DNA from 3 places in the Crossiella cryophila genome. Region 1 is predicted to be linked to each of the others. Evidence: riboswitches for the same ligand, from Rfam matches in the RefSeq annotation. Region 1 holds a riboswitch; each other region holds the start of a gene.
The links. A riboswitch is a leader RNA that binds a small molecule or an ion and turns the genes downstream of it on or off. The one in region 1 is predicted to bind cobalamin.
Positions count from the first base shown of each region.

Region 1 (10,254 bases):
TAGCGGTGCAGGGGAGTGAGTCCGACGCTGCGCAGGATCGGGGTGGCCCGCGAGCAGAGCTGTCGCAGGATGTCCTCGTGCTGGTTCTGTTCCCGGATTGCGCGGAGCAGGAGTCGGCTGACGGGCCAGGGTTGGCGCGCGTGCACCCGCGCGCTGATCTCCTGGAACAGGGTCGCGGTGAACTCGTGGCGGGGGTCGGCGATGCGGGCGACTTGAGTGAGTCGGAGCAGGATCTCGGGCGGGTTGGCGTTGGTCAGTTCTTCGAGGTAGTCGGTTTCGCGGGCGAACCGGTCGGTGATCGCGGGGCGGAGGTCGGCGTGGCCGCCGGTGGCGAGCAGGCGGACCAGTTCGTCGAGTGAGGCTTGGGGGAGGGCCAGCAGTGGTTCGTCCGAGGCGCGGTGGTCCACCAGTGCGGTCAGGGCGGATCGGCGGAGGTCTGGTTGTCCGCCTGCGTCGGCGAAGGCCGCGAAGGCCACGGAGGTTTCGGCGTCCAGGTCGCCGACATTGTCGAATCCGGCCGCCACCTGCTCGGCCAGGAAAGTCAGGTCATGGTCGCCGTGGTGGGCGTAGGCGGTCAGCAGGGGTGCGACCATCGGGCTGGCTTCAAGCAGGAGTGGGTCGAGCCCAGTGGCGGAGTCGGTGATGAAGGCCAACCAGCTCGGGTCGAACCGGACCAGGAAGTCGATGATCGTTGCTGCCTCGGCACGGGAAAGGTCGATGAGCTGCTCGGGGTGGATCTCGTGGCGTGGGGCGGTGAACAGCCCCGGAGTGCGTTGCAGGATGTCGAAGGCCGCGTAGATGTATTCCCAGGGAAACTCGATGCGATCCGGGAACCAATAGGGGTTGTGCAGTTCGGTCGAATCACGGCGGCCTCGCAGCACAGCGAATTCCTGTGGCAGGGCGATTCCCGCCTTGGCGAGATTCACCTCGGCGTGATTGATGATGGTTGACTCCGGCGTTGCCTTGCAGACCAGTCCGATGGTCAGGTGATCGGCCAGCGCCTGTGCACTCCTGAACACCACACTCAGCCCCTGCTCGAAGGTCTGGTGCCGGCCGACCGGCTGCACGGTCAGCCTGATCGTCGAGTCGATCCGTTCGGCGATCAGCACCGTCCTGAGTGTGTTCAGTACTTCCAGGGAAAGCCAGGCGCGCCACAGATGGGCCAGGCGGTCCCAGGTGCCGCGGTAGAGGTCGGGTGGGCCGATCTTCTTCTCGTGCAGGACGTAGTGGTTATCGCCAGCGAGCGCGGCGCAGAGGACCACCAGGTTCAGGCTGTACGTGGCTTGCTGGGATAGTACTGCGTTGCGAGGATAGGGATCACCATCGTGGCGGGCGGTGAAGGCGGGCAAGTCCGGGCTGTAGACAATCGCGCGGAGTTGGTGGTGCAGGATGAGGTCCAGCGCGTCGGTGTCCACGCGGTTGCGTGCCCACTCACGAAACAGGAAGACCAACTGCGGGCGAGTGTGTAGTGGAACGTGCTTCAGGCAGGCGAACCACTTCGGTGACAGGGTTGCCAGGTGGGTGTCCAGGGCACCGCGGAGGGCTTCGTCGCCGGAGAGTTTGGCGACCGTGGTGGTTTCGCGGATTACTTGGCGGAGCAGGAAGTCCGCTGCCAGAAACTCGCCGAAGGTGTTGTGCAGGAACTCGTATGCCTTGGCGTCGTTGACTCTGCCGCGGGATTCGTGGATGAAGAAGAAGCTGCCCACCAGCAGCTCGGCCTGGGTCAGTCGGTGGCCTGGGCCGTCTGGGGTTCGGGAGTTGGTGAAGTAGGCAAGATCGGCGTCCAGTTCGGTGCTCAGGATGTGCACGGCCTGGCGGTTGAACATACCGATCGCTGCCACGCCGAGGCGATTCAGTTCGGCGGTGACATCGGGAGCAGGGTCGGCCGGGTCCTTGCGGCGTTCGCGGCGGATGAACTCGGTGAGCAGGCTGTGATACAGGTCGGTGCGCTTCAGGTTTTCCGCGTCCACCAAGGGTTTCACCGTGGCGTCGTAGATGGCGAGCATGAGCAGGAGGAGGGGTTGCTCGGCCAGTTCCAGCAAGGAATCGGATGCTGGGACACTGAAGGGGCGAGCGTTGTGCGTGTTCCAGGTTTCGGCCCAGAGTTCCTGGCGGGGACGGTCGAATTCCAGGAGGCGGACGACTGTGGTGTCGGCGGGGAGGGTGGCCTTGTCGATCAGGGTGATGCGGCTGGTGATCAGGATTCGGACTGGGCGGCCGAGCATGGCCTCGCGGGACTGGAATCTGGCAGCGTGCATCAGGTAGTCGGCGAAGACTTTGCCGTTGGCCTGCAACAGTTCGTCGTAGCCATCCAGGATGATCAGGGGTGGGCTGTCGGCACGAGACCTGGCGAATTCCGACCAGTTGACGGTACGGCCGGTGTCTCGCTTTACCTGGGTTTCGAGTTGGTCCTGGAAGTCGGTTTCCGGGTTGATGTCACGGAGTTCGACCCGGACCACGGTGAACGCGGGAGCGGCCAGGCGGGCGGCAAGGACCTCGGTCAGCAGCGATTTGCCTGAGCCAGGGTGGCCGAGAATGAGCAGCGGGGATTGGGTGCTGTAGGGGGAATGCAGGAACGCCAGCAGGAACTCGCCGAGGTCCTCGTGAATTGGTAGGTTGATCCAGCGGGGTTCGTGTTCGAGGTTGGCGTCGCCGGTCCGGTTGCGGATCACCTTGAACGCCTGGGGGATGAAGGCGTCCTGTTTGGTCGGGAAGACCAGGCCATCAGCTTGGGTGCGGTCGCCGAAGACAGGATCGGCAAGGCGGAGACCGTACACAGTGGACAGATCAGTAGCGGTGGCGTCGCTCTGTGCGCCGGGGTGTAGTTCGGTGATCCGGGTCGCGAGGTCTTGCAGGCCGCGGTCGATGCGGTGCTGGTCCTGGCGGCTTACCCAGGCGGTGAGATCGGGGCTGTCGCGCAACAGTTCGACGTACTGAGCCTGGTATATCTCCTCGGTTGCGTTGACTGCGGCCTGGATGGATTCGGTCAGTTCGCGGTCACGGAGATGGTGGTTGAGGCCTGTGGCGAATTGCGTGATTCGGTTGGCCAGGTCGAGGCAGAGGGCATGCCGGTTCGAGTGCTCGCTGTGCGCCGGATGGGGAAGTTTGATCGGGTGGTCGATCAGCACCCGGTCGGGGAGCAGTTGGAGCTTCTCCGCGTCAGTCAGCGCGATCTGGGCCATCAGGTCCGGCGCGTGCCGCTCCAGCGCCGTGAAGAAGGCGGTGTAGGTCAACAAGCAGTGGGCTGCGGCCATGCGGCGGGAGCGGTCCAGGAAATCGCCGGCCCCGCGGTTGAGGAGTTTCTTGGCCGCGGCCTGGCCGAGTTTGGTGATTTCGTTCTTCGCGCCCAGTAGTGACAGGGCCTCCTTGGCGATGGTGACGCCGGAGACCAGGAGGATCACCCCGGCGAGTTTGTCCACCGCGTCAACCAGTTTGCTGTCCTGGACGCGGCCCTGTTTCACCAGCTTCTGGACCTGTTGGAAGGTGATCGCGGTCACGGTGTCCTGCCCCATGCGAACAGTGTCGCGGGCTGCCGCCGAAGAGTTACGGCGGGTAGGGTCGAAAGCGCTGGTGGTTCGCCATGGGTCCCGAGATGGGGTTTGTGGCGTCGCAAGAGGGAACCCGGTGGGAATCCGGGACTGCCCCGCAGCGGTTAGCGGGAACGACCGCCGTCATCGCACTGGACGCACGCCGTGTCTGGGAAGCGACGGCCAGTAGGAGCCTGAGCCCAGGCCTGCCCGCGAGTCCGAAGACCTGCCATCGGCCGCGTCCGCCACCTGGGTGGGCGCGTTCCCGGTTCGGCTACGAGGGATGGCCGTGGGGCGCTTGACCGTCGCGCACGGTCTGGTAGCCGCGCGTGCGTTCTTTCTTCCTCCGCCCCCGGACCGGGGTGTCGTTCTCGAGGGAAGAAGGACGTCTCAACATGACCACTGATCGAGCGACCGTGTCGGCCACCACCCTGGACTACCCGCGGATCGGGCCGAACCGCGAGTTGAAACGGGTCATCGAGGGCTTCTGGGCCGGTCGGGTCAGCGCCACCGACCTGGACGAGACCACCACCAGGCTGCGGCTGGACACGCTCACCGAACTCCATCAGGCCGGGCTGGACGAGGTGCCCACCGGCACCCAGTCGCGCTACGACCACGTGCTGGACACCGCCGTGCTGCTCGGCGCCGTGCCGCCGCGGCACGTGCGGGCAGGCGAGGACCCCCTGGACACCTACTTCGCGATGGCGCGTGGGCGGCCCGAGGCGCCGGCGCTGGAGATGACCAAGTGGTTCGGCACCAACTACCACTACCTGGTGCCCGAGATCGGGCCGGACACGCCCATCGCGCTGCGCGGCGACCAGCCGGTGCGGCAGTACCGGGAGGCCGTGGAACTGGGCATTCCCGGGCGTCCGGTGCTCCTCGGGCCGGTGACCTTCCTGCTGCTGTCGGCCGCGGCGGCGGACGCGCCCGCCGGGTTCGACCCGCTGGACCGCCTCGACGACGTGCTGGCGGCCTACCGCGAGCTGCTCGGACAGCTCAAGGCGGCCGGGGCCGGGACCGTCCAGCTCGACGAGCCCTCGCTGGTCACCGACCTCAGCCAGGCCCAGCTCGACGCGTTCACCAGGGCTTATGCCTACCTGGCCGAGTCGCCCGCGCGGCCTGAGCTGTGGGTGCAGACCTACTACGGCTTCCCCGCGCCCGCCGCGCTGGGCACCCTGGCCGGACTGCCGGTGCACACCGTGGGACTGGACTTCTCCGGCGCGGCCGGCGAGGACCTGCCCGCCGCGGTCGGCGAGGTCGGGCTGCGCGGCAAGCGGCTGGCCGCGGGGCTGGTCGACGGGCGCAACGTGTGGCGCACCGACCTGCGCCGGGCCCTGGCCACCGCGACCGTGCTGGCCGGGATGGCCGCCGAGGTGGTGGTGACCGCGGGCAGCCCGCTGCTGCACGTGCCGGTCGACCTGGCGGTGGAGGACGAACTGCCCGCGGAGCTGGTGCGGCGGCTGGCCTTTGCCAAGCAGAAGGTGGCCGAGGTGGTGGCCATCGCGCGCGGTCTGCGCGAGGGCACCCCGGCGATCGCCGAACAGCTCGCCGCCAGCGACCTGGTGCACCGCACCCCGGTGCGCCAGGACACCGTGCTGCGGGCCAGGATCGCCGGACTGTCCGAACAGGACGAACTGCGGCCCGCGCCCGCTGAGGAGCGGTTCGTGTTGCAGCAGAAGGAACTCGGGCTGCCGCGGTTGCCCACCACCACGATCGGCTCGTTCCCGCAGACCGGTGAACTGCGCAGGGCCCGCGCCGGGCACCGCACGGGCGAGTTGAGCGCGGCCGACTACCACGCGGTGCTGCGCGCCGAGGTGGACAAGGTGGTGGCGCTGCAGGAGGAACTCGATCTGGACGTGCTCGTGCACGGTGAGCCCGAGCGTACCGACATGGTCGAGTACTTCGCCGAGAAGCTGGCCGGGTTCGCCGTCACCAAACTCGGCTGGGTGCAGTCCTACGGCACCCGCTGCGCCCGCCCGCCGATCGTGCACGGCGACGTCACCCGGCCCGAGCCGATGACGGTGGAGTACTCCGCCTACGCCCAGTCCCGCACCACTCGCCCGGTCAAGGGCATGCTCACCGGCCCGGTCACCCTGCTGCAGTGGGCTTTCGTGCGGATCGACCAGCCGCGCGCGGACACCGCGAACCAGGTCGCACTGGCCCTGCGGGACGAGGTCGCCGACCTGGAGGCGGCCGGCCTGCGGGTGATCCAGGTGGACGAGCCAGGTCTGCTGGAGGGCGTGCCGCTGCGGGCCGAGCACCGCGCCGACTACCTGAAGTGGTCGGTGCGCTCGTTCCGGCTGGCCACCGCGGGTGCGAAGGCGGCGACCCAGGTGCACACGCACGTCTGCTACGCCGAACTGGCCACCGTGGTCGAGGCGGTCCGCGAGCTGGACGTGGACGTGATCAGCATCGAGTCGGCCCGCTCCGGCGGGGCCGCCGAGGCCGTCGGCGCACTCACCAGCGGCGTCGGCCCCGGCGTGTTCGACGTGCACTCGCCGGTGGTCCCCGAGGTCGCCGAACAGGCCGCCCAGCTCCGCCGCGCACTGCGCTGGCTGCCGGCCGAACGGGTCTGGGTGAACCCGGACTGCGGGCTCAAGACCCGCGGCTACGCCGAGGTCGAGCCCGCGCTGCGGGTGATGGTCGAGGCCGCCCGCACGGTCCGGGCGGAGATCGACAACGGCTGAGTCAGTCCGGAGTGGACCCGCACTGGAAGAAGTACCGTGGTGCGGTGTGGGTCCACTCTGCCGGTGCATGGACCCCGGCGGGCTTGCCTCATTACGGTGGCTCCCGACCAGGCCACACGGGATACAAAGGGGTCAGGATGGCTGTCGTGCGCAGGATCGTCGAACTCGTCGATCCGGACGGGAACACGATCGGGGAGACCTCGGTCGAAGAGGCGCACACGCCGCCCGGCCGGTTGCACCGCGCGTTCTCGGTGATGCTTTTCGATGAGGACGACCGGGTGCTGCTGCAGCAGCGGGCGAAGGTCAAGAACCGGTTCCCGGAGCTGTGGGCCAACACCTGCTGCTCGCACCCGCTGGCCGGTGAGGACATCGCGCTCTCGGCGATCAAGCGGGTCGACGAGGAACTGCACCTCAAGATCGAGGAGCTGCGCGAGGTCGGCGCCTTCACCTACCAGGCGCTGGACGGGCACGGGGCGGCCGAGCACGAGTTCGACCACGTGCTGATCGGCAAGATCGGCGCGGACGCCCACCTCACGGCCAAGCCGGAGCCGGGCGAGATCGAGCAGCTCAAGTGGGTCCAGTACAGCGAGCTGGTGGCCGACCACGCCGCCAACCCGCAGAACTACGCGCCGTGGGTCCCCGGCGTGGTCCGCCTGATCGAAGCGGCCCGCGCCACCAGCTGACCCAACACGGCCAACCCGCCGTCCCACAACGGCCAACACACCGTACGAGATCGGCCAACACGCGGTACAAGAACGGCCAACACACCGTACGAGAACGGCCAACACGCCGGGGGAGGGCAACCCCCCGGCGTGTTGGCCGTTATGGACGCTGTGTTGGCCGTTGTGGACGGTGTGTTGGCTGTTTTGGGACGGGGTGTTGGCCGTTTTGGGGTGGGGCGGGGTTGTTAGGGGTGGAGTTGTTCTTGCATGAGGAGGAAGGCGCCTAGGCCGTGTAGGTCGTTGGTGTTGCGTTTGCGGGCGTAGTAGTAGTTGAGGTCGCCGACGTTGGTGCCCTCGGAGATGTCGTAGATGTTGGTCAGGCCGTCGGCGCCGTTGCGCACCTTGGCCAGCACGCCGCGGTACCCGCGATCGGCCACCCGCTGGTAGGACCGCGAGATGTAGCCGCGCTGCACGGCCGCGTCGAGCATCGTGGTGTACATGGACGAGGCCGAGGTCTCGGTCCAGTTGTCCGGGTCGTCACCGCGGTCGACCACCTGGAACCAGCGCCCGGTCTGCCGGTCCTGGTAGCGGGCCAGTCCCTTGGCCAGGTGTTGCACGTAGCCGATGAGCTGCTGCCGCTTCGGGTGGTTCTTGGGCAGCATGTCCAGGATCTCGATGTAGGTGATCGCGGACCAGCCGAAGGCGCGGGCCCAGAAGAAGCTCGTGGTTCCGGTGTCCGACTTGGGTTTGGGGTCCCACGGGGCGTCCCGGTCGCCGTCGTAGGCGTGCCACATCAACCCGTTGTCGGCCTTGAGCCGGTTGAAGTAGGTCTCCAGGTTCCGGAGGACCTCCTCGGTGGCGTACTGCTCGTCGCCGTAGGCCTGGCCGTAGCGCATCAGGAACGGCTGGGCCATGAACACCCCGTCCGCCCACAGCTCGTTGGTCTTGCTGGTGGCGTGCCACATCCCGCCGTCGGGGGTGCGCGGGTAGGTGGTGATCCGGGTACGGATCTGGTCGGCGGCGGCCTTGTACCTGGGGTCGCCGGTCTCCTTGTGCAGGAAGATCAGCACGTTGCCGGGCTGCATCGCGTCCAGGTTGTTGAAGCTGTGGTTGACGTGCCCGTTGGCGTCGACGTGGTAGTCGGCCCACTTCTTGATGTAGGCCAGGTACTTCGGGTCCTTCAACCGCTGGTAGACCTTGTACACGCCGTAGAGGAACAACCCGCGGGTGTAGCCCCAGCCGCCGATGGTCTGCGGATCCGGGTTGCGCGCGATGGTCGAGTCGATCACCGCCTTGGACCAGTCGGTGGCCGGCGGGGCCGCACTGGCCACCGGCGCGGTCAGCGACAGCGCGAGCGCGCCCGCGGTGGCCACGGCGGTGGCCACCCGGAACAAGCGCGAGCGGAGGGTCCTGCCTCTGTTCACCGATCCTCCTACATCCGTTGGGTCAACACTTCGTTCATCACCACGAACGCGGCGAGTCCGTGCAGGTCGTTGGTCATCCGGCGGCGGGACAGGTAGGTCTGGTAGTCGCTGGGGTGGGTGCCCTCGGAGGTGTCGAGCACGTTGGCCAGGCCGTCGGCGCCCTTGACCACCTTGGCCAGCACCCCGCGATGTCCTTTGCGCGCGACGGTGTCGTAGTAGTGCGGCAGCAGGCCGAGCCGGACGGCCTTGCCCAGGGTGTAGGTGTACATGGCCGAACCGGAGGTCTCGGTCCAGTTGTCCGGGTCGTCGCCGCGGTCGACCACCTGGAACCAGCGGCCGGTGCGTGGTTCCTGGAACCGGGCGAAGGCGCGGGCCAGGGTGTGCAGGTTGGCGATCAGCCGCGGCCGGTCAGGATGGTTGCGCGGCAACACTTCCAGCACGTCGACCAGGGCCATCGAGTGCCAGCCGATGGTGCGCACCCAGTGCACCGAGGAGGTGTGCGTGACCGGGTCCGGGCCCCAGCTGGCATCGCCGTTCTCGTCGTAGGCGTGGAAGAGCAATCCGTTGGGCGCCACCAGGTGCTTGAACGTGACCAGGAGGTTGCGGGCGGCTTCGTCGTAGGCGTATTTCCCGTCGCCGTAGGCTTTTCCGTAGCGGGCCAGGAAGGGCTGCGCCATGTAGACGCTGTCCGCCCACAGCTCGCCGGGGGTGAGGCTGGAGTACCACATGCCGCCGTCCGACGTCCTGGGGTACTCGGCGATCCGGGCCCGGATGACCTCGGCTGCCTTGCGGTAGCGGACATCCCCGGTCTCGGCGTGCAGGGCGATCAGCAGGCTGCCCGGCAGCATCGGATTCTGTTGCGTCAGCGAGGTGTTGAGCCTGCCCTCGGCGTCCACGGTCAGGTCGGCCCAGCCGCGAACGTAGTCCAGGTACCGTTTCTCCCCGGTGCGGCGGTACACCTGGTACACGCCGTAGAGGAACAACCCGCGGGTGTGGCTCCACTCCCCGAAGGAGGCGGGCGTGGGGAAGCGGGTCAGGGTGGCGTCCACGACGGCCCGCGACCAGTCCACAGTGGAGGCTGGTGCGGGCGTCGCGGCGCTCACGCCGCCGGCCAGTAGGGCGCCGACGACGGCGAAGGCGGTGACCAGTCGCCTGGCGGCGCGGACTGCTCGGGTGTGCATGGGATGGCCTTTCCTCAGGGCAGGGTCAGCACGACCTGGCTGATCCCGTTGTGCGGGCGGAGTTTCACCACGGTGCCGCCGAACGCGCCGGTGGTCGTGGTCCAGCCACTGGCCCGCCCACGCAGTTCGTCCACAGTGGACTTACCGGCGGGACGGCCGTCGAGGTAGGCGGCACGCAGGCCGCTGACCCCCGGCAGGGTCAACTGGGTCTCGGCCGGCGCGTCGCGCAAGGTGATCACCAGGTGCTTGCCCACCCGGTGACTGGTCAGCTTGCCGCCGTAGGGGTTCTCCGCGCGCGCCCCGCCGTCGGCGGAGACCAGCCAGCCCGCCCGGTCCTTGCGGTCCAGATCGTTGGTGCCCCACGGTTTGGCCCACACCTGCGGCCCGCGCTGGTTGAACCCGATCGCCGCGCCCGCCCGCAGATACAGTGGGAACTCGTCCACAGTGGACTCCCGCGTGATGGTCCGGTCACCGGCGATCGTCTGCCCGCTGTGCAGGTCGATCCAGTCGCCCTTGGGCAGCCACACCCGCACCGGCGTGGACTTCCCGGCCGCCCCGTCGGCCTCGGCGCGGTCCTCGGTCACCGGCGCGGCCAGCAGGTCCGGCCCGACCATGAACTGCTGGTCAGCCGTCCAGGCCGCCTCCTCGCGCGGGTGGTCGAAGGGCATCGGCCGGGTGATCGGCACGCCGGTGGCCGCGGCGAGGCGGGCCTGCTCGAACAGGTAGGGGAACAGCTCGTAGTGCAGCTTCGCCGCGTCCCGGAACCGGCGCAG
Region 1 is NZ_JACHMH010000001.1:8,118,238-8,128,491, reverse strand. Features, by position in the region: gene HNR67_RS34830 (NACHT domain-containing protein) at 1-3,512, opposite strand, end outside; cobalamin riboswitch at 3,555-3,775, shown strand; gene metE (5-methyltetrahydropteroyltriglutamate--homocysteine S-methyltransferase) at 3,923-6,214, shown strand; gene idi (isopentenyl-diphosphate Delta-isomerase) at 6,361-6,897, shown strand; gene HNR67_RS34815 (glycoside hydrolase family 88/105 protein) at 7,122-8,300, opposite strand; gene HNR67_RS34810 (glycoside hydrolase family 88/105 protein) at 8,309-9,481, opposite strand; gene HNR67_RS34805 (glycoside hydrolase family 31 protein) at 9,496-10,254, opposite strand, start outside.

Region 2 (10,254 bases), 340 kb from region 1:
GGACCGAGGAGACCCGCACCGGCAGCGGCGGCCTGGACGGCACCCCCGGCTTCCTCGCCCCCGAGGTCGCCAGGGGCGAGGCTGGCGACACCGCCGCGGACGTCTTCTCCTTGGGCGCCACCCTGTTCGCGGCCGTGGAGGGCATGTCGCCGTGGGGCCGGAACACGGTCAGCCCGTACGGCCAGGTGCACCGCGCGGCCGGCTACCAGATCGAGCCGCAGCGTCAGGCGGGATCGCTCGGCCCGGTGCTGGAAGCGTTGCTGCGCAAGCGACCCGGCGACCGGCCGAGCGCCGCCGAGGCCGAGGCGATGCTGAGCCAGGTGGCCAACGGCAGCGAGGCCACCATCCGGATCCCGCCCTCGGCGCGGCGCAGGCGCAGAGGTCTGGTGCTGGGCGCGGTCGCGGCGGTGCTCGTGCTGGTCGCGGCGACGCTGGTGTGGCAGGCCATGCCCGATACCCCGGACTCGATCACCGGCGACCAGCGCACCGCGGACCCGTGCAAACTCACCGATCCCGCCGCACTGAGCCGGTTCGGCCAGGCCACCCTGGACCCGGACTACGGCAACTTCAACCGGTGCGACGTGCTGGTCCAGCTCAGCGAGCAGGAGGGCGACGAGGCGGATGTCCGCCTCGAACTGGAAACCCGCGGTGACCACGCGCCGACCACGATCACCGCCACCGCGATCGGGCCGATCGAGCGCGCCCCGGAACAGGACGGCCAGTGCCGCCGGACCATCCGGCTCAACGACGGCAACCGGGTCCTGATCAGCGCCAAACACGTCGACGGCAAACCCGCCCAGCTCTGCGCGATGGCCGACGCGGTCACCAGCGGCGCGGTGCTCGTGCTGGGCGGCGGCAAGATCCCGCGGCGCGAGGCCGACCCCGCCCCGGAGGCGTTGATCCGGCTGGAGGCGTGCGCGCTGGTCACCGAGGCCGAGGCCACCGCCGCGGTCGGCGGGCCGAGCACCGCCGACCCCGGGTTCGGCAACTGGGAATGCGACTGGGAACGCGTGCGCCGGAAGCTGACCGTGATCTTCGACCGGAACCAGCCCGCCGGCCTGGACGGCACCAAGCTCACCCTCAGCGGCCACACCGCCTACGTCGACGCGGACGGGTTCGGCAAGGGGACCTGCGACGTGTCCATCGTGCACCGCCCCTACCTGGACCTCAACGCGAAACAAATGGTCGAACTGGTGCGGGTGGTGATCCGGGACGACCTGCCGGGCGAGCAGCTCTGTGAGGCGACGACCACGGTCGCCCGGCAGGTGGCCGCCCGGCTCTCGCCCTGACCCGCCGCGGGGCAGACATGGGAGGGATCCCGACCGACCGGTTGGACACTGGTCCGAGCATGGACGAGGAGGCCGGAATGACCGCACCCCAGCCGGGCAGCGCACTGCTGCCCCGCAAGCACCGCAGCCTGGCGCACGGCGTCGAGCGCGCCGAGCCGGGCGAGGTGTACGCGCTGACCGTCACCGGTGGCGTGCGGATGTCACCGCTGGACGGCCGCCAGGTCAGCTTCGGTCGCAACCGGCCGGACGTGGACGTCTGCGTCGGCGAGGACGACGTACAGGTCAGCAGACGGCACGGGTTGCTGACCAGGCGATTCGGTCAGTGGTGGGTGGGCAACACCGGCCGGTTGCCGATCCGGTTCCCCGGTGCGCTGCTGCTGTGCGGCGGGGAGGACGAGGTCCCGCTGACCGAGGGCTACACCCCGCTGTTCATCCGCGGCGCGCGCAACCGGGAACACCTCCTCGAGGTCTACGTGGCCGGTGCGGACGGTGGCAGGCCCGCGCCCAAACACGGTGAGCCGACCCGGCCGCCGCGCACCTGGGTGCTGCGGCCGGAGGAGAAGCTGATGCTGGTCGTGCTCGGCCAGCGCTACCTGCTGCACGACGCCCGGCCACAGCCGATGTCCCGCCAGCACACCGCCGAGGTGCTGGCCACCCTGCAGCCCAGGGCCGGCTGGACGCTCAAGCGGGTCGAGCACATGGTCACCGAGGTGCGGGCCCGGCTGTCCGCCGGGGGAGTGGCCGGGCTGACCAAGGCCGAGGTGGGCGAACCGGTGGGCAACGCGCTCAACGACAACCTGCTGCGCGAGCTGGTGCTCTCCACCACGCTGGTGCCGCCGGACCTGGGCCTGATGGACGATCCGTCCCCGCTCTGACCCGGTTTCCGCGCGTCTACCGACCGGTCGGTAGACGCGCGCTATTGACAGAATGTCTAACATGACATCATGTCTCACAACGGAGTGCTGGAGACAGCCGACCTGACCGGGTTCCGGGAGCTGCAACAACTCGCCTACGCGGGCGCCCAGGCCGTGGCGGCCACCCTGGAACCAGGGGTGACCGAGCGGGAGGCCGCGCGGCGGCTGCGTGAGTGGCTCACCGAACGCGGGGTACAGGACTGGTTCCACACCCCGTTCGCCTGGTTCGGCGACCGCACCGCCTTCCGCGGTTTCCGGGTGCCCACCCAGTTCTTCCCGAGCAACCGGCGGCTGTCCGCGAACATGCCGTTCATCCTGGACTGCGCCCCGGTGCGGGACGGCTACGTCGCCGACATCGGCTACGCCGGCTGCCTCGGCCACAACCCGATCTTCGAGCGACTCCGCGACGACCTGGCCGCCTACCGCGCACTGATCGTGGAGCAGGTCCGCGCCGGAGACACCCTGCGCGACATCTACCGCGCGGTCGACGCGCTGAGCGCCAGGCAGGGCTACGACAACCGGCACCGCGTCTACCCGGGCCGGGTGATCGCGCACCAGGTCGGCAAGGTCAACTCCCGGCTGCCGAAGTTCATCGTGGCCGGGTTCGGCGTCCGCTCCCTGCAGACCCTGTTCGGGGACCTGCTGGTCGAGCGCCTGCATCACCGGTCCCCGTTGTGGGCCAACGGCGAGATCTCCAACCACCCCGCCACCCCCGGCCTGTGGGCGGTGGAACCGCACATCGGCTTCCGCGGGGTGGGCGTGAAGTTCGAGGAGATCCTGGTGGTCACCGACACCGACGCGTACTGGCTCGACGACGACCTCCCGCACGTCCGGCACTGGCAGGGGAAGGCGGAAACCCGATGACACGGTTCGTCCAAGGCGACGGGGTCCAGCTCGCCGTGCGCGAATGGGGCGACCCGGCCGCGCCGACCGTCCTGTGTGTACACGGCTACCCCGACGACAGTTCGGTGTGGACCGACGTCGCGATCCGGCTCGCCGAGCGCTTCCACGTGGTCACCTACGATGTGCGCGGCGCGGGTGCCTCGGACAAACCCAAGGCGCGCAAGGACTATCTGCTCGACCGGCTCACCGCCGACCTGGCCGCGGTGCTCGACGCGGTCAGCCCCGACCGGCCGGTGCACCTGCTCGCGCACGACTGGGGCTCGATCCAGGCCTGGCACGCCGTCACCGATCCCGAGTTGAAGTCGAGGTTCCGTTCCTACACCTCGATCTCCGGCCCCTGCCTGGACCACGCGGGCCACTGGATCCGCGAGCGGGTCCGCAGGCCCAGCCCGCGACGGCTGCGGGAACTGGTGCAGCAGCTGGTGTTCTCCGGCTACATCGGCTTTTTCCAGCTCCCGCTACTGCCCGAACTCGCCTGGCGCACCGGCCTGCTGCCCAAGGTGATGGGCCGCCTGGTCAAGCTCGGCGACGGCGTGCCGCTGCCGCCACCGGCCACCGTCGACGGTGTGCACGGACTCCAGCTCTACCGCGCCAACATGGCGCCGCGCTTCGCCAAGCCGGTCCAGCGGCACACCGACGTGCCGGTGCAGGTGCTCGCCCCGACCCGCGACCCCTTCGTGAGCACCTCGGTGCAGACCGACATCGCGCGCTGGGTCAGTGATCTGCGGGTGCGCCGGATCGCCGGCGGGCACTGGCTGCCGCGCAGCCGACCGGAGGTCATCGCCCGCTGCGTCACCGAGTTCGCCGAACACCTCGACGGCGCGCCGGAAACCCGTGCGCTGCGCCGGACCCGCCCGCTGCGGCCTAAGCAGCGCTGGGCCGACCACCTGGTGCTGGTCACCGGTGCGGGCAGCGGCATCGGCCGGGAGACCGCACTGGCCTTCGCCGAACACGGCGCCGACGTTGTTGTGTCCGATGTGGACGGTGAGTCGGCCGCGCGCACCGCCGAGCTGGCCGAGTTGTTCGGGATCAGCGCCAGCGCGCACACCGTGGACGTGGCCGACGAGAAGGCCATGATCGCCTTCGCCGAGGAGGTCCGGCGCGGCCGCGGCGTGCCGGACGTGGTGATCAACAACGCCGGGATCGGCATGGCCGGGGCGTTGCTGGACACCAGCACCCAGGACTGGCAGCGGGTCATCGACGTCAACCTGTGGGGTGTCATCCACGGCTCCCGCATCTTCGCCGACCAACTGGTCGAGAGAGGCGAGGGCGGGCACCTGGTCAACATCGCCTCCGCCGCGGCCTACCTGCACTCGCGCACCCTGCCCGCCTACGCCACCACCAAGTCCGCGGTGCTCACCCTGACCCAGTGCCTGCGCGCCGAACTCGCCCCGCACCGGATCGGCGTCACCGCGGTCTGCCCCGGCATCGTCAACACCAACATCACCCGCAGCACCCGGTTCGTCGGCCTCGACGACCGAGGGCAGGAACAGGCCCGCGCCAGCACCTCCGCGTTGTACCGCAGGCGGAACTACCCGCCATCGAAGGTGGCGCGGGCCATCCTGCTGGCCGTGCACCAGGACAAGCCGATCGCGCCGGTGACCCCCGAGGCGCATGCCGGACTGCTGCTCTCCCGGCTGACCCCCGGCCTGCTGCGCGCCGCCGCCCGCTACGACCTCACCCCGCACTGATCCACCGGAACCCTGATCACCGGAGCGTCCGATGAGCCACGAGCAACCCGACCGGCTGGTCCTCACCCCGCGAGACGTGCACTTCGACTGGTCCAAGACCCCGCTGCACTGGGTGCCGGGGGAGCCGTTCACCACGCACATCCTCAACGTCACCCACCTGCTGCTGCCCGAGGGTGAACGCTGGTTCGTCCGGGTCTTCCAGCAGGCGCTGCCACTGATCCGGGACGCCGAACTGCGCGAGCAGGTGATCGGCTTCGTCGGGCAGGAGGCGGTGCACGCCGAAGCCCACCAGGGCGCCCAGGAACACCTGCGGGAACAGGGGATCGACCCGGATCCGTACGTGCGGCAGTTGGAGTGGATCTTCGGCCGGATCCTCGGCGACCGGGACCTGGACGCGCGCGGGCAGCGGGCCTGGCTGATCGAACGGCTGGCCTACGTGGCCGCGGTGGAACACGTCACCGCCTTCCTCGGGCAGTGGGTCCTGGATGCCCGCGGCCTGGACCGGGCAGGCCTCGACCCGACCATGCTGGACCTGCTGCGCTGGCACGGGGCCGAGGAGGTCGAGCACCGCTCGGTCGCCTTCGACCTGTACCAGCACATCGACGGCAGCTACCTGCGGCGACTGCGCGCGATGGCCGTCGTCGCGCCCGCGCTGACGCTGTGCTGGGTGCGCGGCCTGCGCTACCTGATGCAGGCCGACCCGGTGCTGCGCGGGCAGGTCAAGTCGAGTTGGCGGGATGTGCCGCGCAGTGCCCGGCGCGGCCTGCTGCCCGGCTACGGATCGTTGCTGCGCAAGCTGTCCACCTTCCTGCGCCGCTCCTACCACCCCTCCCAGGAGGGCTCCACCGCCCGTGCCGTGGCCTACCTGGCGACCTCGCCGGCGGCCAGGGCCGCGGAGCACTGATGACTCGCCAGGACACCCCGCCGCACCCCATCGGCGCCGGTCCCGACCGACTGGTCGGTTGGGCGGCGCGCGCGATGGACGGCTACATCCGGCTGCTGCGCCGCGGCGGGGCCGCCGAAAGGCCGGTCGAGCCACCGCGGCGGGTGCGGATCGCCGAGGTCAGGGCCGAGGCCGAGGACGTGGTCAGCCTGCGTCTGGTCGCCGTCGACCGGGTCCAGCTGCCCGCCTGGCAGCCCGGCCACCACCTGGACGTGCACCTGCCCTCGGGCAAGCGACGGCAGTACTCGCTGTGCGGGGACCCTACCGACCGTTCGGTCGGCTACCGGATCGCGGTGCGCCGGATCGCCGACGGCGGTGGCGGCTCGCGCGAGGTGCACGAACTGCGTGCCGGGGACGAACTGGGCATCCGTGGCCCGCGCAACGCCTTCCCGTTCGTGCGTGCCCCGCGGTACCTGTTCCTGGCCGGTGGCATCGGGATCACCCCGATCCTGCCGATGGTGCACGCCGCCGCCATGGCGGGTGCGGACTGGCGACTTGTCTACAGTGGACGGTCGCGGGCCAGCCTGCCGTTCCTGGCCGAGCTGGCCCGCTACGGCGACCGGGTGCGGGTGCACGCCGACGACGAGCACGGCGGCCCACCCACCGCGGCGGACCTGGTCGACCCCGGCGACTCGGTGCTCTACTGCTGCGGCCCGCCACCCATGCTGGCCGCGGTCAAACAGGCCGTCCCGGTGCGCAGGCCGCTCTACAGCGAACGCTTCAGCCCGCCGCCGATCCTGGGCGGCGCGCCCTTCGAGGTCGAACTGCGCCGCACCGGCGTCACCGTGCCGGTGCCGGCCGAGGTCTCCGCGCTGACCGCGATCCGCGCCGTGCTGCCCGACGTCGGCTACTCCTGCCAGCAGGGTTTCTGCGGCACCTGCCGGGTCCGGGTGCTCGACGGCGAAGTGGACCGCGTCCATCCGGCCGACGAACCGGACCAGGCGCGCATCTGCGTGACCCGCGGGCGCACCCGGCTCACCCTGGATCTGTGATGATGAACCGGACATGACTGAACTGACCGAGACCAGCGGCCAGCCCCGGCGCAAACGGCGGATGTCCCCGGCCGAACGCCGCGAGGACCTCATCGGCGCCGCACTGGAGCTGTACAGCAGCCGGGCGCCGGAACTGGTGTCGATCGAGGACATCATCACCCACGCCGACGTGTCCAGAGCACTGTTCTACCGCTACTTCGGCAGCCTGCGCGAGGTGCACGTGGCCGCGCTGCGCACCGCGGTGGACGAGCTGGTGGACCGGCTGACCCGGCGCGAGCCCGGCACGCTGATCGATCAGCTCCGCTACGCCCTCGGCGTGTTCGTCGACGTCGCCGACACCTACGCCACCGCCTACATCGCGTTGCTGCGCAGTGGATCCGTGGTCGCCACCAGGGACACCGACACGCTGGTCGACGAGGTCCGGCACGTCGCGGTGCGGGAGATCCTGGACGTCACCGGGGTCACCGAGCCGAGCCCGTTCATGCTGCTGACCCTGCGCTGCTGGGTCGCGGTGGTCGAGGGCACCCTGCTGATCTGGTTGCAGGACCGCGATCACAGCCGTGAGGAACTGATCGACTGGTTGATCGACCAGCTGGCCGCGATGACCGCGGCCACCGCCACCCGCGACCCCGTCACCGCCGCACTGCTGACCCGGATCGCCCCGGACGTCTGATCGCCCCCACCCCGGGATCCAGCAGGTGAACGTCTGGGCGCGACGAAAGTTCCGCGCAATGCCGTATCGCCACCTGATTGTGATCCTGATGACCCGTTCAGAGCTGGCTGCGCCGCTGGCGGGTGGCCTACGGTCACTGGGCCGCAGTGTTCGGGAAGCCGGTGCGAATCCGGCGTGGTCCTCGCCACTGTGACCGGGGAAGTCCCGTCTCGATCAAGGCCACTGGCCGGTTCGCCGGCTGGGAAGGCAGGAGACGTGGCCATGATCCGGGAGCCAGGAGACCGGCTGCGGCGCGCACGGAACCGTCCACGAGGTATGGAGGAGAACATGTCGGCATCCGCCGCGTCCCCCGATCGACCGACCGCCATCGCGGTGCCAGCCTGGTCCTGGCTGGTCGCCGCGGCCGCGCTGATCGTCCTGTACGTCCTGTTGCAGGAGAACGGTCTGCTGCTGGCGCACAGCTCCGAGCTGATCCACGAGTTCGCGCACGACGGGCGCCACGCGCTCGGCGTTCCGTGCCACTGAACGGGGACCCGCAGATGACTAGTCCCACCTTCGGGTCCACGCTGCTCCGCGGCGGGCTGGCCGGCGTGATCGCCGGGCTGGCAGGCGCCGCGGTGCAGTACTTCCTGACCGAGATCCCCCTGGAGGCCGCACTCGCCGTGGAGGAGGCCCGCCCGGCCGAACCCTCGGCGGGCGACCACCACGAGGAGCTGTTCGACCGGGGCACCCAGCTCGTCGGCGGGCTGCTGGCCACCGTGGTGATCGGGCTGGCCATCGGCCTGGTCTTCGCGGTCGCCTTCGCGCGGCTGCGCCACCGGCTGCCCGGCCGGGCCGACCTGGACCGCGCGTTGCTGCTGGGCGGGGTCGGGTTCCTGACGATCTCCTTGCTGCCCGGCCTGAAGTACCCGGCCAACCCGCCCGGCGTCGGCGATCCGTCCACTGTGGAGGAACGCACGCTGCTGTACCTGGCGGTCATCGTCGCGGGCCTGGTGCTGGCCAACCTGGCGCCGTGGTTCAACCGTTTCCTGGCCCGCAAGGGTCTTGACCGCTCGGTCCGGCTCGTGCTGACCGGACTGTCCACTGTGGTCCTGCTGGCGCTGGTGGTCATCCTGCTGCCCGCCAACAACGACCCGATCCCGGCGGACATCCCGGCCCCGCTGCTCTGGCAGTTCCGGCTGTACTCGCTGATCCAGCTGGCCACCCTGTGGACGGTGCTGGCCAGTGTGTTCGGCCTGCTGCTGGACCGTCAGCTGCGCAAGGCTGACACGCAGGCGCTGGCCGCATAGCATCAACGGGCCGGGGCCGCGGGGCGAGGAGCCCGCGGCCCCGGCCCTATGCTTGCCCGGTGAGCACCGCACAACAACGCTGGGCCCGGCAGCTCGCGGACTGGGCCATCCCGGCGCACGTGCTGGCCGGGGCCGCCGAATCGCCGTGGGTGTTGCCGCGTCAGGTGTTCCGCCGCCGCGCCGCCGCCCAGCTCGCCGCACCCGCCGGGGCCACCCACGACCAGGCCAGGGCCGCGCTGGCGGAATCCGGGTCGCTGCTGGACATCGGCGCCGGGGCCGGGGCGAGCAGCCTGCCGTTGCTGGCCGCCGGGCTGGTCACCGGGTTCACCGCGGTGGACGCCGACGCCGACCTGCTCGCCGCCTGCGTTGAGAGCGCGGAATCCCTCGGCGTGCCAACGCGCGGGCTGCGCGGCCGCTGGCCGGATCTGGCCATGCGGGCCGGGGCCGCCGATGTGGTGGTGTGCGGCAACGTGGTGTTCAACGTGCCCGACCTCGCCCCGTTCATCGCCGCCCTCACCGCGGCCGCCCGGCGCGAGGTGGTGCTGGAGACCGCGACCCGGCACCCGCTGATCGACCTCAACCCGCTGTGGCGGCACTTCCACGGCATCACCCGCCCAGAGGGCCCCACCGCCGATGATCTGCTGGCCGCGCTGGACGAACTCGGCGTGCACCCGCACGTCGCCCGCTGGCGGCGACCACCCGGACTCGAGCCCCGGGACTTCGCCGAACTGGTCGAGACCACCCGGCGACGCCTGTGCCTGCCAACGGAATCCGCGGCCGAGGTCGGCCGGGTGCTCCGCGAGCACGGCCACAACCCTGACCTGACAGCGGATCCGGGCGCCGCAGGTCGCGAGCTGGTGACCCTGACCTGGCCCGGCTGGGCGGACTGAGGGGTGAGCAGGCAGCGGGTCACCCAGGCCGAGGTAGCGCGTGTCGCCGGTGTGTCCCAGGCGATGGTCTCGTTGGTGCTCAACGGATCCAGTGACGTGCGGATCGCGCCGGAGACCAGGGCCAGGGTGCAGGAGGCGTTGCGCAGCACCGGGTACACCGTGGACATCATGGGCAGGCGGTTGCGCGGCAAGGGGAACAACATCCTCGGCGTGTTCAGCTACGAGTCGGTCTTCCCCTCCGGCGGCGCCGACTTCTACCGCCCGATCCTGCGCGGCATCGAGGAGGAGGCCGAGGCCCAGGGCTATGACCTGTTGCTGTTCACCAGTTCCGGCCGCCGCGCCGGCCGCCGCCAGGTGTATGAGAACGGGACCAACCGGCTGGGCATCGCCGACGGCAGCATCCTGTTGGGGCGGCACAATGATCCGGCCGAACTGGCCCGGCTGACGCGGGAGCGGTTCCCGTTCGTCTTCATCGGCCGCCGCGAGTCCCCGGCCGGACCGATCGCCTACGTCGGCGCGGACTACGTCGAGGCGACCCGGCAGTGCTACGACCGGCTGTGGCGACTGGGACATCGGCGGATCGCCTTGCTGGGCCTGGCCGGGGACCACGAACCCACCGTGGACCGGCGGCGCGGTTATGAGGTGGCCGCCCGCCGCCACCGGCGTACAC
Region 2 is NZ_JACHMH010000001.1:7,782,857-7,793,110, reverse strand. Features, by position in the region: gene HNR67_RS33365 (serine/threonine-protein kinase) at 1-1,289, shown strand, start outside; gene HNR67_RS33360 (FHA domain-containing protein) at 1,367-2,164, shown strand; gene HNR67_RS33355 (M24 family metallopeptidase) at 2,234-3,067, shown strand; gene HNR67_RS33350 (SDR family oxidoreductase) at 3,064-4,797, shown strand; gene HNR67_RS33345 (metal-dependent hydrolase) at 4,829-5,701, shown strand; gene HNR67_RS33340 (PDR/VanB family oxidoreductase) at 5,701-6,732, shown strand; gene HNR67_RS33335 (TetR/AcrR family transcriptional regulator) at 6,794-7,405, shown strand; cobalamin riboswitch at 7,533-7,709, shown strand; gene HNR67_RS33330 (CbtB domain-containing protein) at 7,733-7,930, shown strand; gene HNR67_RS33325 (CbtA family protein) at 7,945-8,694, shown strand; gene HNR67_RS33320 (class I SAM-dependent methyltransferase) at 8,754-9,584, shown strand; gene HNR67_RS33315 (LacI family DNA-binding transcriptional regulator) at 9,588-10,254, shown strand, end outside.
Region 2: it holds a riboswitch for cobalamin, as region 1 does, so the genes downstream of both, HNR67_RS33330 (CbtB domain-containing protein) here and metE (5-methyltetrahydropteroyltriglutamate--homocysteine S-methyltransferase) in region 1, are expected to answer to the same signal.

Region 3 (10,254 bases), 2.8 Mb from region 1:
CGACGGCTCCTGGGTGGCCCACCCCGGCCTGGTCCCGGTGTGCGCGAAGGCGTTCGGCCAGCCCGACCAGCTCGACCGGCAGCGCCCGGACGTCACGGTCACCGCGACCGAGTTGCTGGCCGTGGACCGCACCCCCGGCCGGGTCACCGAGGCGGGGCTGCGCGGCAACATCTCCGTTGCGGCGCAGTACTTCCAGGCCTGGCTGGACGGGACAGGGGCGGCCTCCATCGGGGGCCTGATGGAGGACGCGGCCACCGCCGAGATCGCGCGTTGCCAGGTGTGGCAGTGGCTCTACCACATCACCCCGCTGGCCGAGGGCGGCATGGTCAGCGAGGAACTGGTGCAGGCCATGCTGGACAAGGAGTTGCTGGAGATCCGGCCGGAACGCCGGGACGCGGTGCGCGCCTTGTTCACCGCGAACGCGCTGGCGGAGCGGCCGCCGTCGTTCTTCACCACCACGGCCTACGCCGGTCACCTGGCGGTGCGCGCGTCATGAGCACCGCCACGACGAAGACCTTCGCCACCGCCGATCTGGCCGACCGGGAGGGCGACGCGGTGCGCAGCTGCGACACCCAGTTCCGCCAGTTCGGCGGCAGGCTGGTCTTCGCCGGGCCGGTCCGCACGGTCTCCTGCTTACAGGACAACGCATTGCTGAAAGCGGTGCTGTCCGAGCCGGGGGATGGCCGGGTGCTGGTGGTCGACGGCGGCGGGTCCACGCACACCGCGCTGGTCGGCGATCTTATCGCGGAACTGGCCCGGCGCAACGGCTGGCGCGGCCTGCTCGTGCACGGGGCGGTCCGGGATGCCGCGGTGCTGCGCACCCTGGACATCGGGATCAAGGCACTGGGCACGAATCCACGGCGCAGCGCCAAAACCGGGGCCGGGCAGGTGGACGTGCCGGTGGAGTTCGGCGGGATCACCTTCTGCCCCGGCGATTTCCTGGTCAGCGACCACGACGGCGTGGTCGTGCTGGACCACCCGCCCGTCTAGGGATCGGGCGGGTCGGCGCGTGGTGCGCGGGATGTCTCCCCCGCGCACCACGCGCTTTTTCGTTGTCAGACCAGGGTTTCGCGGACCTTGCGGGCCGCGGTGACCAGGTGCCGCAGGGCGGGCTCGACCTCGGCGTAACCGCGGGTCTTCAGCCCGCAGTCCGGGTTGATCCACAGCCGCTTGGGCGGCACCGCGGCGGCCGCGGCCGCGACCAGGTCGGTGACCTCGTCCTGTCCGGGCACCCGCGGGGAGTGGATGTCGTAGACACCCGGACCAACGCCGCGGCTGAAGCCGGTGGCGCGCAGGTCTTCCAGGACCTCCATCTTGGACCGGGCGGCCTCGATGGTGGTCACGTCCGCGCCGAGGCCGTCGATGGCGTCGATGACCTCGCTGAACTCCGAGTAGCACAGGTGCGTGTGGATCTGGGTGGCCGGCGCGGCCCCGGCGACGGCGAGCTGGAAGGAGCCCACCGACCACTCGAGGTACTCCGGCTGGTCGGCCGCGTGCAGCGGCAGCAGCTCGCGCAGCGCGGGCTCGTCGACCTGGATGATCTGGATGCCCGCGGCCTCCAGGTCGGCGATCTCATCGCGCAGCGCCAGTGCCACCTGGTCGGCGGTCTGGCCAAGCGGCTGGTCATCGCGGACGAAGGACCAGGCCAGGATGGTCACCGGGCCGGTCAGCATGCCCTTGACCGGCTTGCTGGTCAGCGACTGGGCGTAGGTGGCCCAGTCCACGGTGATCGGCTTGGGCCGGGTGACGTCGCCGTGGATGATCGGCGGCCGCACGCAGCGCGAGCCGTAGGACTGCACCCAGCCGAGTTCGGTGGAGGCGAAGCCGTCCAGGTGCTCGGCGAAGTACTGCACCATGTCGTTGCGCTCGGGCTCACCGTGCACCAGCACGTCCAGGCCGATGTCCTCCTGGAGCTTGATCACCCGGGCGATCTCGGCGCGCATCCGCTCGTCGTACTGCGCCTGGGTGAGGTCCCCGGTGCGCAGCCCGGCCCGCGCGGTGCGGATCTCGCCGGTCTGCGGGAAGGAACCGATGGTGGTGGTGGCCAGCGGCGGCAGACCAAGGCTGGCGTCCTGGGCGGCGGCCCGCTCGGCGTAGGGCGCGCGCAGGCGATCCGCGGGCTGCAACGCGGCGACCTTGGCGCGCACCGCGTCGTCCCGGCGCGGCTCGGCGGTGGGCTGGACGGCCTCGTCGGCCCACTCACCGGTGGCGCCCTCACGGAGCGCGCGGCCCAGCAGCACGACCTCGCGCACCTTCTGCCTGGCGAAGGCCAGCCGGGAGCGGACCTCCGGCTCCAGACCGGTCTCGGCGTCCAGGTCATAGGGCACGTGCAGCAGCGTGGAGGAGGTGCCGACCACGACCTCGTCGGCCGCGCCCAGCAGCGAGACCGCCTTGGCCAGCGCCGCGCGCAGGTCCGCGCGCCACACGTTGCGGCCGTCGATCACACCGGCGACCAGGGTCTTGCCGCGCAGCGCCGGAACGCTGGCGATGCCCTCGGTGGTACCGGCCACCAGGTCGACCGCGATGGCCTCGATGTCGGTGCCCGCCAGCACCGGCAGTGCCGGGCCGAGCGGGCCGTAGAAGCCGGTGACCAGCAGCTTCGGCCGGTTCGGCACCGCGGCCAGGCGCTCGTAGGCGCGGCCCAGCGCGGCCAGCTCCTCCTCGGTGCGGTCCGCGGCGAAACCGGGCTCGTCGAACTGCACCCAGGACACGCCCTCGGCGGCCAGCGCGCCGAGCAGCTCCACGTAGACCGCGAGCAGGTCGTCCAGCCGGGCCAGCGGGTCAGCGCCCTTGGCCAGCAGCAGGAAGGTGACCGGGCCGAGCAGCACCGGGCGGGTGTCCACACCCAGCGCCTTGGCCTCCCGGTACTCCTCGATCGGCTTGCCACCGGCCAGGAAGAACACGGTGTCCTGGTCGATCTCGGGCACCAGGTAGTGGTAGTTGGTGTCGAACCACTTCGTCATCTCCAGCGGCGGCACCTCATCGGTGCCCCGCGCGGCGGCGAAGTAGGTGTCCAGGTCGTTGTCCTGGCGGTAGCGCGCAGGGACCGCGCCGACCAGGGCCGCGGTGTCCAGCACCTGGTCGTAGAAGGAGAACGTGTTGGAGGGGACCGAATCCAGCCCCGCGTCGTGCAGTTCCAGCCAGGTGGAAGTGCGCAACTCCTTGGCGGTGGCGAGCAGGGCGTCGCGGCCGATGCGGCCCGCCCAGTACTGCTCCACCGCGCGCTTGAGTTCCCGGCGCGGACCGATCCGCGGATAGCCCAGGACGGTGGCGCCGATACCGCTGGTCACAAGCTCTCTCCTCGCGAGCGTGCAGGAGTCCGGATTGATCCCAGGGCACGCCGGCGGGCGGCACGAGGCCGCGTCCGCACAAGCCCACCCGAGAGGCTTCCGGACCACCGTGAACCCGGCGGGCTCACGGACCAGTGGCAGGTCTTCGGACTCACGGGCGCCGTGCTCGCTCCTACCGGCCGTCGCTTCCCACGCTCGCGCGCAGTGCTTGATGACGGCTTTCGTTCCCGTTCACCGCTGCGGGGCAGTCCCGGATTCGCACCGGGTTCCCTCTTGCCTCGCCAAGCCGTTCAACGGCCGGGCGAACCACCAGCCTCGCGAGCGTAGCGCACCGTGGGAGCAACGCTCAGGATCTGGGATTTTCCTTAGACTCCACCGGCAGAACGGCGCAGCAGGTAGGAGTCCATGATCCACCCCTTGGCGTCCCTGGCACGTTGCCTGCTCGCCACGATCTGTTCGGCCACCGCCACCAGCGGTCCGGCGATCAGGATCTCGTCCGCGGTGCCCACGTAGGCGCCCCAATGGATGGTCGCGCCCGGTTCGTCAAGGTGTTCGAGGAAGGTGTTGTGTGCGTCGAGCATCACCAGCACATCGTCCACGCCCTCGGGCCAGCCGTCGGCGAGCCGGCGTCCGGTGGTGATCTGCACCGCACCGGCGATCTGGTTGAAGGTGATCCGGTGCCGGGCGGCCAGCGCGGACAGGCTGCTGATCCCCGGCCGCACCCGCACCTCGAAGTCCGCGCCCCCGGCCAGCACCCCCTCGACCACCGCGATGATGCTGTCGTAGAGCGCCGGATCGCCCCACACCAGGAACGCCCCGGTCTCGGTCGGCCCCAGGTGCTCGGCGATCAACTCGGCACACAGCTCGACCCGCCGCGCCCGCCAGTCCGCCACCGCCTCGACATACCCGTCGCCGTCCCGCCGCCGGGGCGGGTCCTCGACCCGAGCCACCCGGTAGCCGCCGCCGGGCACGTGGGTGTCCAGGATGACCTGGCGCAGGTCCGAGAGTTCGCGCGCCTGCCCGGCCTTGTCCAGGAAGAACACCACATCGGCGCGCCGCAGCGCGTCCACCGCCTCCACCGTGATCTGCCCCGGATCGCCCGCCCCGATCCCGACCACCTCGACCACCCGCCGCACCCGCACCCCGTTCCTCGCCGTTCCCAGTGCATCGATTGTCCGCCACGGCCGATCTCCCGCTTCTCCCCGGAGTCGGCTCGATGGGGTGGCCCTCCGGGCAACTGGTCTTTTCACGCCCCGGACCAGCCAATACTGACCCAATGTCCCATCGCGACCTGACGGACGAGGCGGCCTACGACCGGCAACGCCTGGCCGGCCTGTCCCGCCGCGCCCTACTCCGCCTGACCGCCGGCCTGGGCGCGGCCGCCGCGCTGTCCGCGACCGCGGGCGGATTGGCCGTCGCGGGCGAGCGCCAGGCCACCATCGTCAAACCGTTGCCGCCCGAGCTGTTCATCCCGCACGGCACCAACGCGGAGATGCGCTGGGAGGCCATGAGGGGCCAGGGCCACCTGGTGCCCAACGACCGCTTCTTCGTCCGCAACCACACCGGCACCCCCCGGATCGACGCACACACCTGGCGGCTGCGCCTGTTCGGCACCGGCCTGCACGGCACACCGACCAGGGACCGGCCAGTCGAGTTCAGCTACGAGGACCTGCTCGGCATGCCCGCCGAGACGACCACCGCTTTCGTCGAGTGCGCCGGCAACGGCCGCAGCTTCTACGGCTCCCAACAGGGCACCCCCGCCCCCGGTACGCCGTGGACGCTGGGCGGGGTCGGCGTGGCCCGCTGGCGCGGGGTCCGGCTGGCCACGGTGCTGGAACGGGCCGGCCTGACCGAGGCCGCGGTGGACGTACTGCCCAGCGGCCTGGACCCGGAGTTCGTGGAGGGCGGGGCCAACCTGGGCCGGGTGCGCAGACCGCTGCCGGTGGCCAAGGCGTTGCGGGACACGCTGCTGGCGTACGAGATGAACGGCGAACCGCTGCCGCCGGATCACGGGTTCCCGGTGCGGCTGATCGTGCCGTCCTGGACCGGGATCTCCAGCATCAAGTGGGTCGGCGAGATCGAGGTGGCGGACCGTCCGCTGTTCTCGCCGTGGAACACCCAGTTCTACCGGTTGTTCGGCCCGAGCTACCCGCAGGAGGGCAGCGCACCGCTGACCAACCAGGTCACCAAGAGCGCGTTCGAGCTGCCCAGCGAGGCTCGGCTGGCCGTGGGGCGGACGCATCTGCTGACCGGGCGGTCCTGGTCGGGGGCGGGGGTCGGGCGGGTGCGTGGGGTGCGGATCAGCGTCGACGGGGGCGCGAGCTGGCGGCCGGCGCATCCGCGTCGGCTGAGCCGGGATCAGGCGTGGCTGCCGTGGAGCTTTGCCTGGCGGCCGGAGCGGTCGGGGGCGTACACGCTGCTGGCTGCGGCCAGTGACAGCACGGGCGCGACTCAGCCGCGGGAGGTGCCGTTCAATCGGTTTGGGTACCTGTTTGGCGCGGTGGTGCGGCATCCGGTGATGGTGGGCTGAAGCCCGCTCGCGACCCGGGCCCTGCTCGGCCCAGCCCCAGGCCGGGCTCGGCCCAGGCCGTGCCCGGCTCAGACCCGGCTCTGGGGAGCTTCGCCTGCCGCAGCCTCGGGCCCTGCTCGGCCCAGGCCCGGCTGGCCCGGCCCAGACTCGGGCCTGGCTCGGGTCCTCGGGCACGCTGCGGCAGGCGAAGCTCCCCAGCAGCCATGCCGAGTGTCCCTAGCGTTCATCCCGGGTGCGGAACTTGTCGCCCGCCTCTGCCGGGAAGCCGTCCGTCTCTCACTGGACCGGCACTTACCTGGGCTGGCGCCCAGCCCAGGGCCAGCACCTTCGTGGGCTGGCCGTGGCCCTGGCCGTGGGCTGCGGCCTAGCCGTGGGCTGACGCACAGCGCGAGGTTGCTCGGGCCCGGCTCCGAGGTCCTCGGCTTCGGCACCGCCCGCTCCACCGCCCGCGACCGGGGACCGCGCCCGCAGCTCCTCCTGTACCCGGTCGGCCTGGCCGAACACTGCGTCGAGGTGTCCGGGCGGCTGCTGGCCGGCACCGAGCCTCCGGCCCTCCGCCCCGCCACCGCTCTCTAGCGGAACGCTCAAACCCCCGTTTTGGTTGCCTTGCCGTCTGGATCTTCTAATCCGAAAGGGTGAAAGATCCTCGGCGACCAGGGCTTATGTACCACCAAAACACCCGGATTGCTCGAAACCAGTGTACCGAATCGAGACCCATCGTATCGACGAGCGCTCACCGCCACTTGCACGCCGAACGCTTCACCGCGGCCCCGCAGGCGACCATCCGCGACCCCGAGTTGCGCGCACTGCCGCTGATCGGGGCGATCGACCAGTTCGTGGCCAGCACCGATGCGCTCGGCGACCGCATCCGCACCCGACGGCTCGGCACCCGCACCCGCATCCACGACCGCGTCCGCACCCACGACCGCACTCGCCCCTCCCCGCACCCGGCGGCTCGCGGATCCCGGATTTCACTGATCGGCGGTCTCGCGATGCCGATCATCAGTGACACGGTGGACAGCGACACCGTCTCCGAAGGGATCACCGCCATGACTACCGCCCCGACCGCCGAGTGACCCATGCCGCGCAGAGCTGGGTGACCCAGGACATCGCCGAGGACTACGACACCTGGGACGACGGGGCGTGTTGGCTGCTCGGCTACCCGTTCGTGCCCGGCGAGCTGGGATTGCGGGACGGGGATCGGTTGCTGGATCTGGGGTGTGGGCCGGGGGCGGTTACCCGGTGGTTCGCCGATCGGCACGACATCTCGGTGGTGGCGACGGACTTCTCTGCGGCCATGCTGGAGATCGCTGGGCGGCGGCCGCATCCGGGGATCGACTACCAGCTCAGCGTGTCCGACCTGCTGCCGTTTCTGGCGGATGACTCGGTGGATCTGGCCATGTCCTGCTTCATGTTCATCTGCGTGCCTGAACTCGACCGGCTGCAGCGGATGGTCGCCGAGGTCAGTCGGGTGTTGCGGCCCGGGGGGCGGTTTACCGTGCTTGGGCCGAATCCGGCGCAGGCCAACGGTGAGTTCAGTGGGTTTCGGCGTGGGGTGCGGGGGCACAACTACCTGGTGGGGGAGCCGTTGCCGGTTCAGGTGCGGCGCACGGACGGGAGTTGGGTTGGCACTGTGGATGTGCATTGGCCGGTGTCGACCTACGAGGATTTGTTGACTGGCGCGGGTTTTCGGGTTGTTTCGCGGATTACGCCGTTGTGGGCGGATGCGGCTGGGGTGGCTGAGCCGGGGTTGGTGGGGTCGCGGAGTTGGGCGGCTGAACGGGATCGGGCGCCGTTTTTGCTGATCACTGGTGAGCTGCCTGGTTAGTTCAGGGCCGCGCCGATGGTGTCGCGTAGCCAGCGTTGGGCTGGGTCGGCGTCCAGGCGGGCGTGCCAGCACAGGCGTACCTGGACCTCGGGCAGGTTCGCGGGGATCGGGAACCAGCGCAGGCCGATGGGCTTGGCGTACTGCTCGGCTAGTCGTTGGGGTACCAGGCCGATGTGGTCGCTTGCGGCGACCAGTAGGGCGGCCGCAGTGGCGGTGGGTACCACTGCGGCTACATGTCGTTGCAGGCCAACGGAATTCAGGGCGTCGTCCAGTGGGCCCCTGGTGCGGCCGCGGCGGGAGGCGGAGACGTGGGGGTACTTGCAGAGCTGCTTGAGGGTGGGTTTGCGGGTCCGGCCCAGTGGGCTGTCCGCGCGCACGATGCCTACCAGGCGTTCGGTGTAGAGCGGGGTGGTGCGCAGGTCGGGGGTGGTGGACTCGCCGGCGCCGATGTCCAGGTCGACCGAACCGTCTCGCAATGCCTCCACGCTCTCGTCGCCCTCGGGTACGAAGCGCAGGGTCACGCTGGGGGCGAGTGCGGTGACGGCCGTGGTGGCCAGGGTGGCGGCGATGCCGTCGTTGATCCGGATGGTGAAGGTGCGGCGCAGGTCGGCGACGGTGAATTCGCGGTCGGTGCTGATCAGCGCCGCCGCCTGTTCCAGCAGTGAGCGGACCCGTGGGGCGGTGCGCAGGGCGAAGGGGGTGGGTGCGAGGCCGCGTCCGGCGCGGACCAGGATCGGGTCGCCCATGGCTCGCCGCAACCGGCCCAGGGCCCGGCTGGCCGCGGGTACGGACAGGTGCAGTCGCTCGGCCGCGGCGGTGACGCTGCCGTCCTGGAGCAGTGCGTCGAAGACCCGCAACAGGTTCAGGTCGAGTTGGTCGGGCATGGTTGCATGCTACGCAAGTCATCGTTGCCAAAGTTGCGTGGCGCGCAGGGGTGTGGGGTTTCTAGTGTCGTGGGCATGACAACTGGGACTTTCGAGTCGAACCTGACCGCGTTCATGCTGGTGAAGACCACCCGGGCCTGGCTGGGGCTGACGCCTGAGCAGCGGGTGGCGGCCTTCACCACCGAGATCCTGCCCGCGATCAAGGACCGGGTGCGCGGGGTGCGTTCCCGCTTCTACGACACCGAGTTCTACTCGGCGCGGGTCACCGACGTCTGGGTGTGGGAGGCGGTGGACCACGAGTCGTTCCAGCAGTTGGTGGAGGCGTTGCGGGACACACCTTTCTGGGAGCACTACTTCGAGATCGTGGAGCTGTTGGTGGGGGTGGAGAACGCCTATGCCAAGAACAATGGGCTGGAGCCCGTTGCCACTGTGACCGTTTGAGGTTCGTCCACTGTGGACTCAGCGGATCGCGGCGATGAGGGAAGCCAGCTGTGGCTGGAAATTCGCCACCCGGGTGTAGTAGTCCGGGGCTGACGGCGCGGCACTGGCCGACCAGGAGGCCACGCCCGCCAGGCGGCCGCCGACCACGACGGGGGAGCCGCTGTCGGTGGCACGCAACCGGATCGCCCGGTCCGCGCCAACGCACAGGTAGGAGTCGGGGTCGTAGCGCAGGCCCCACCAGCGCGGTGGCATGAAGCGGACGCTGTCCGCGGCCCGGCGCACGCATTCGGCGTCCTCGGCCACCGCGGTCGGGGCCTGCCACAGCAGGGGGTCGTCGGCGGGGGACATGCGCCAGCCGTACACGGTGGCGCTTTCCCCGCCCTTCGGCCCGTTCCCGGGATCGGCCAGCGGGAGCACCGGGGTGTCCAGGGGTTCGGCCAGGGTGATCAGGCCGATGTCGGCGGGGGCCAGGGTGACCTTGCCGAACGCGCCGCCGAAGAAGGACTCCTCGGCGATTCCCTTGGGGTAGCCGGGTTCCCGCCAGGTGTTGGCCACCCGCACGGTCTTTCCGGCGGTGCCGCGCAGGTCGTCCCGGCCGACGGTGATGGTCAGCTCGGCCGGGGTGGCCTGGCCGAGGCAATGCGCGGCGGTGACCACCGCCTTGGGGGCGACCAGGGTGCCGACGCAGAGCTTGTTGCTGGGGGAGTCGGCGTAGGTGGTCGGGTTGCCGATCACCACCACCCAGGGTGCGGCGGCGGTGGACACCTGGCCGCTGCCGGGCACCGGATCAGGCTGCGGGCGGGTGTATTCCCAGCCCAGGAACGGCGCGTAGAGCAGGATCGGGACCAGCAGCACCAGGATCGGGCCGAGCACCCACCACCGGCGGCGCTTCTTCTTCTCGATCATCACGAGAGGGTAGCGGCCGGGCGCGGTGTGCGCAGGCGGATCAGGAAACGGCGGCGGTGAGCAGGGCGGCGGCCGCGGCCCTGGCGGCCGTGGTGGCGCTGGAATCGCGGTCGGTGCGGGTGGCGTGGCCGGTGCCGTCGTAGAGCAGGTGCAGCTGGTGGGCCAGCAGCTCCGGGTCCCTGGCGCCCGCCTGCCCGGCGAGGGTGGCGAACAGGCCGCGGACCCAGCCGCGGTACTCCCTGGTGGCCTGTTCCACCCGGTCGCCGGGGTGGGATTCCGCGCTGGCCCGGTGGAAGGCGCAGCCGCGGAAGCCGCTTTCGGCGTACAGCGCGGCCTGCGCGTCGAAGATCGCCAGCACCCGCTCGCGCGGGGTAC
Region 3 is NZ_JACHMH010000001.1:5,276,692-5,286,945, forward strand. Features, by position in the region: gene aceB (malate synthase A) at 1-496, shown strand, start outside; gene rraA (ribonuclease E activity regulator RraA) at 493-990, shown strand; gene metE (5-methyltetrahydropteroyltriglutamate--homocysteine S-methyltransferase) at 1,056-3,290, opposite strand; cobalamin riboswitch at 3,410-3,616, opposite strand; gene cobF (precorrin-6A synthase (deacetylating)) at 3,656-4,432, opposite strand; gene HNR67_RS23235 (sulfite oxidase) at 4,567-5,820, shown strand; gene HNR67_RS23240 (hypothetical protein) at 6,214-6,396, shown strand; gene HNR67_RS23245 (hypothetical protein) at 6,564-6,896, shown strand; gene HNR67_RS23250 (class I SAM-dependent methyltransferase) at 6,917-7,648, shown strand; gene HNR67_RS23255 (LysR family transcriptional regulator) at 7,645-8,532, opposite strand; gene HNR67_RS23260 (darcynin family protein) at 8,608-8,973, shown strand; gene HNR67_RS23265 (S1 family peptidase) at 8,992-9,879, opposite strand; gene HNR67_RS45780 (TetR/AcrR family transcriptional regulator) at 9,920-10,254, opposite strand, start outside.
Region 3: it holds a riboswitch for cobalamin, as region 1 does, so the genes downstream of both, metE (5-methyltetrahydropteroyltriglutamate--homocysteine S-methyltransferase) here and metE (5-methyltetrahydropteroyltriglutamate--homocysteine S-methyltransferase) in region 1, are expected to answer to the same signal.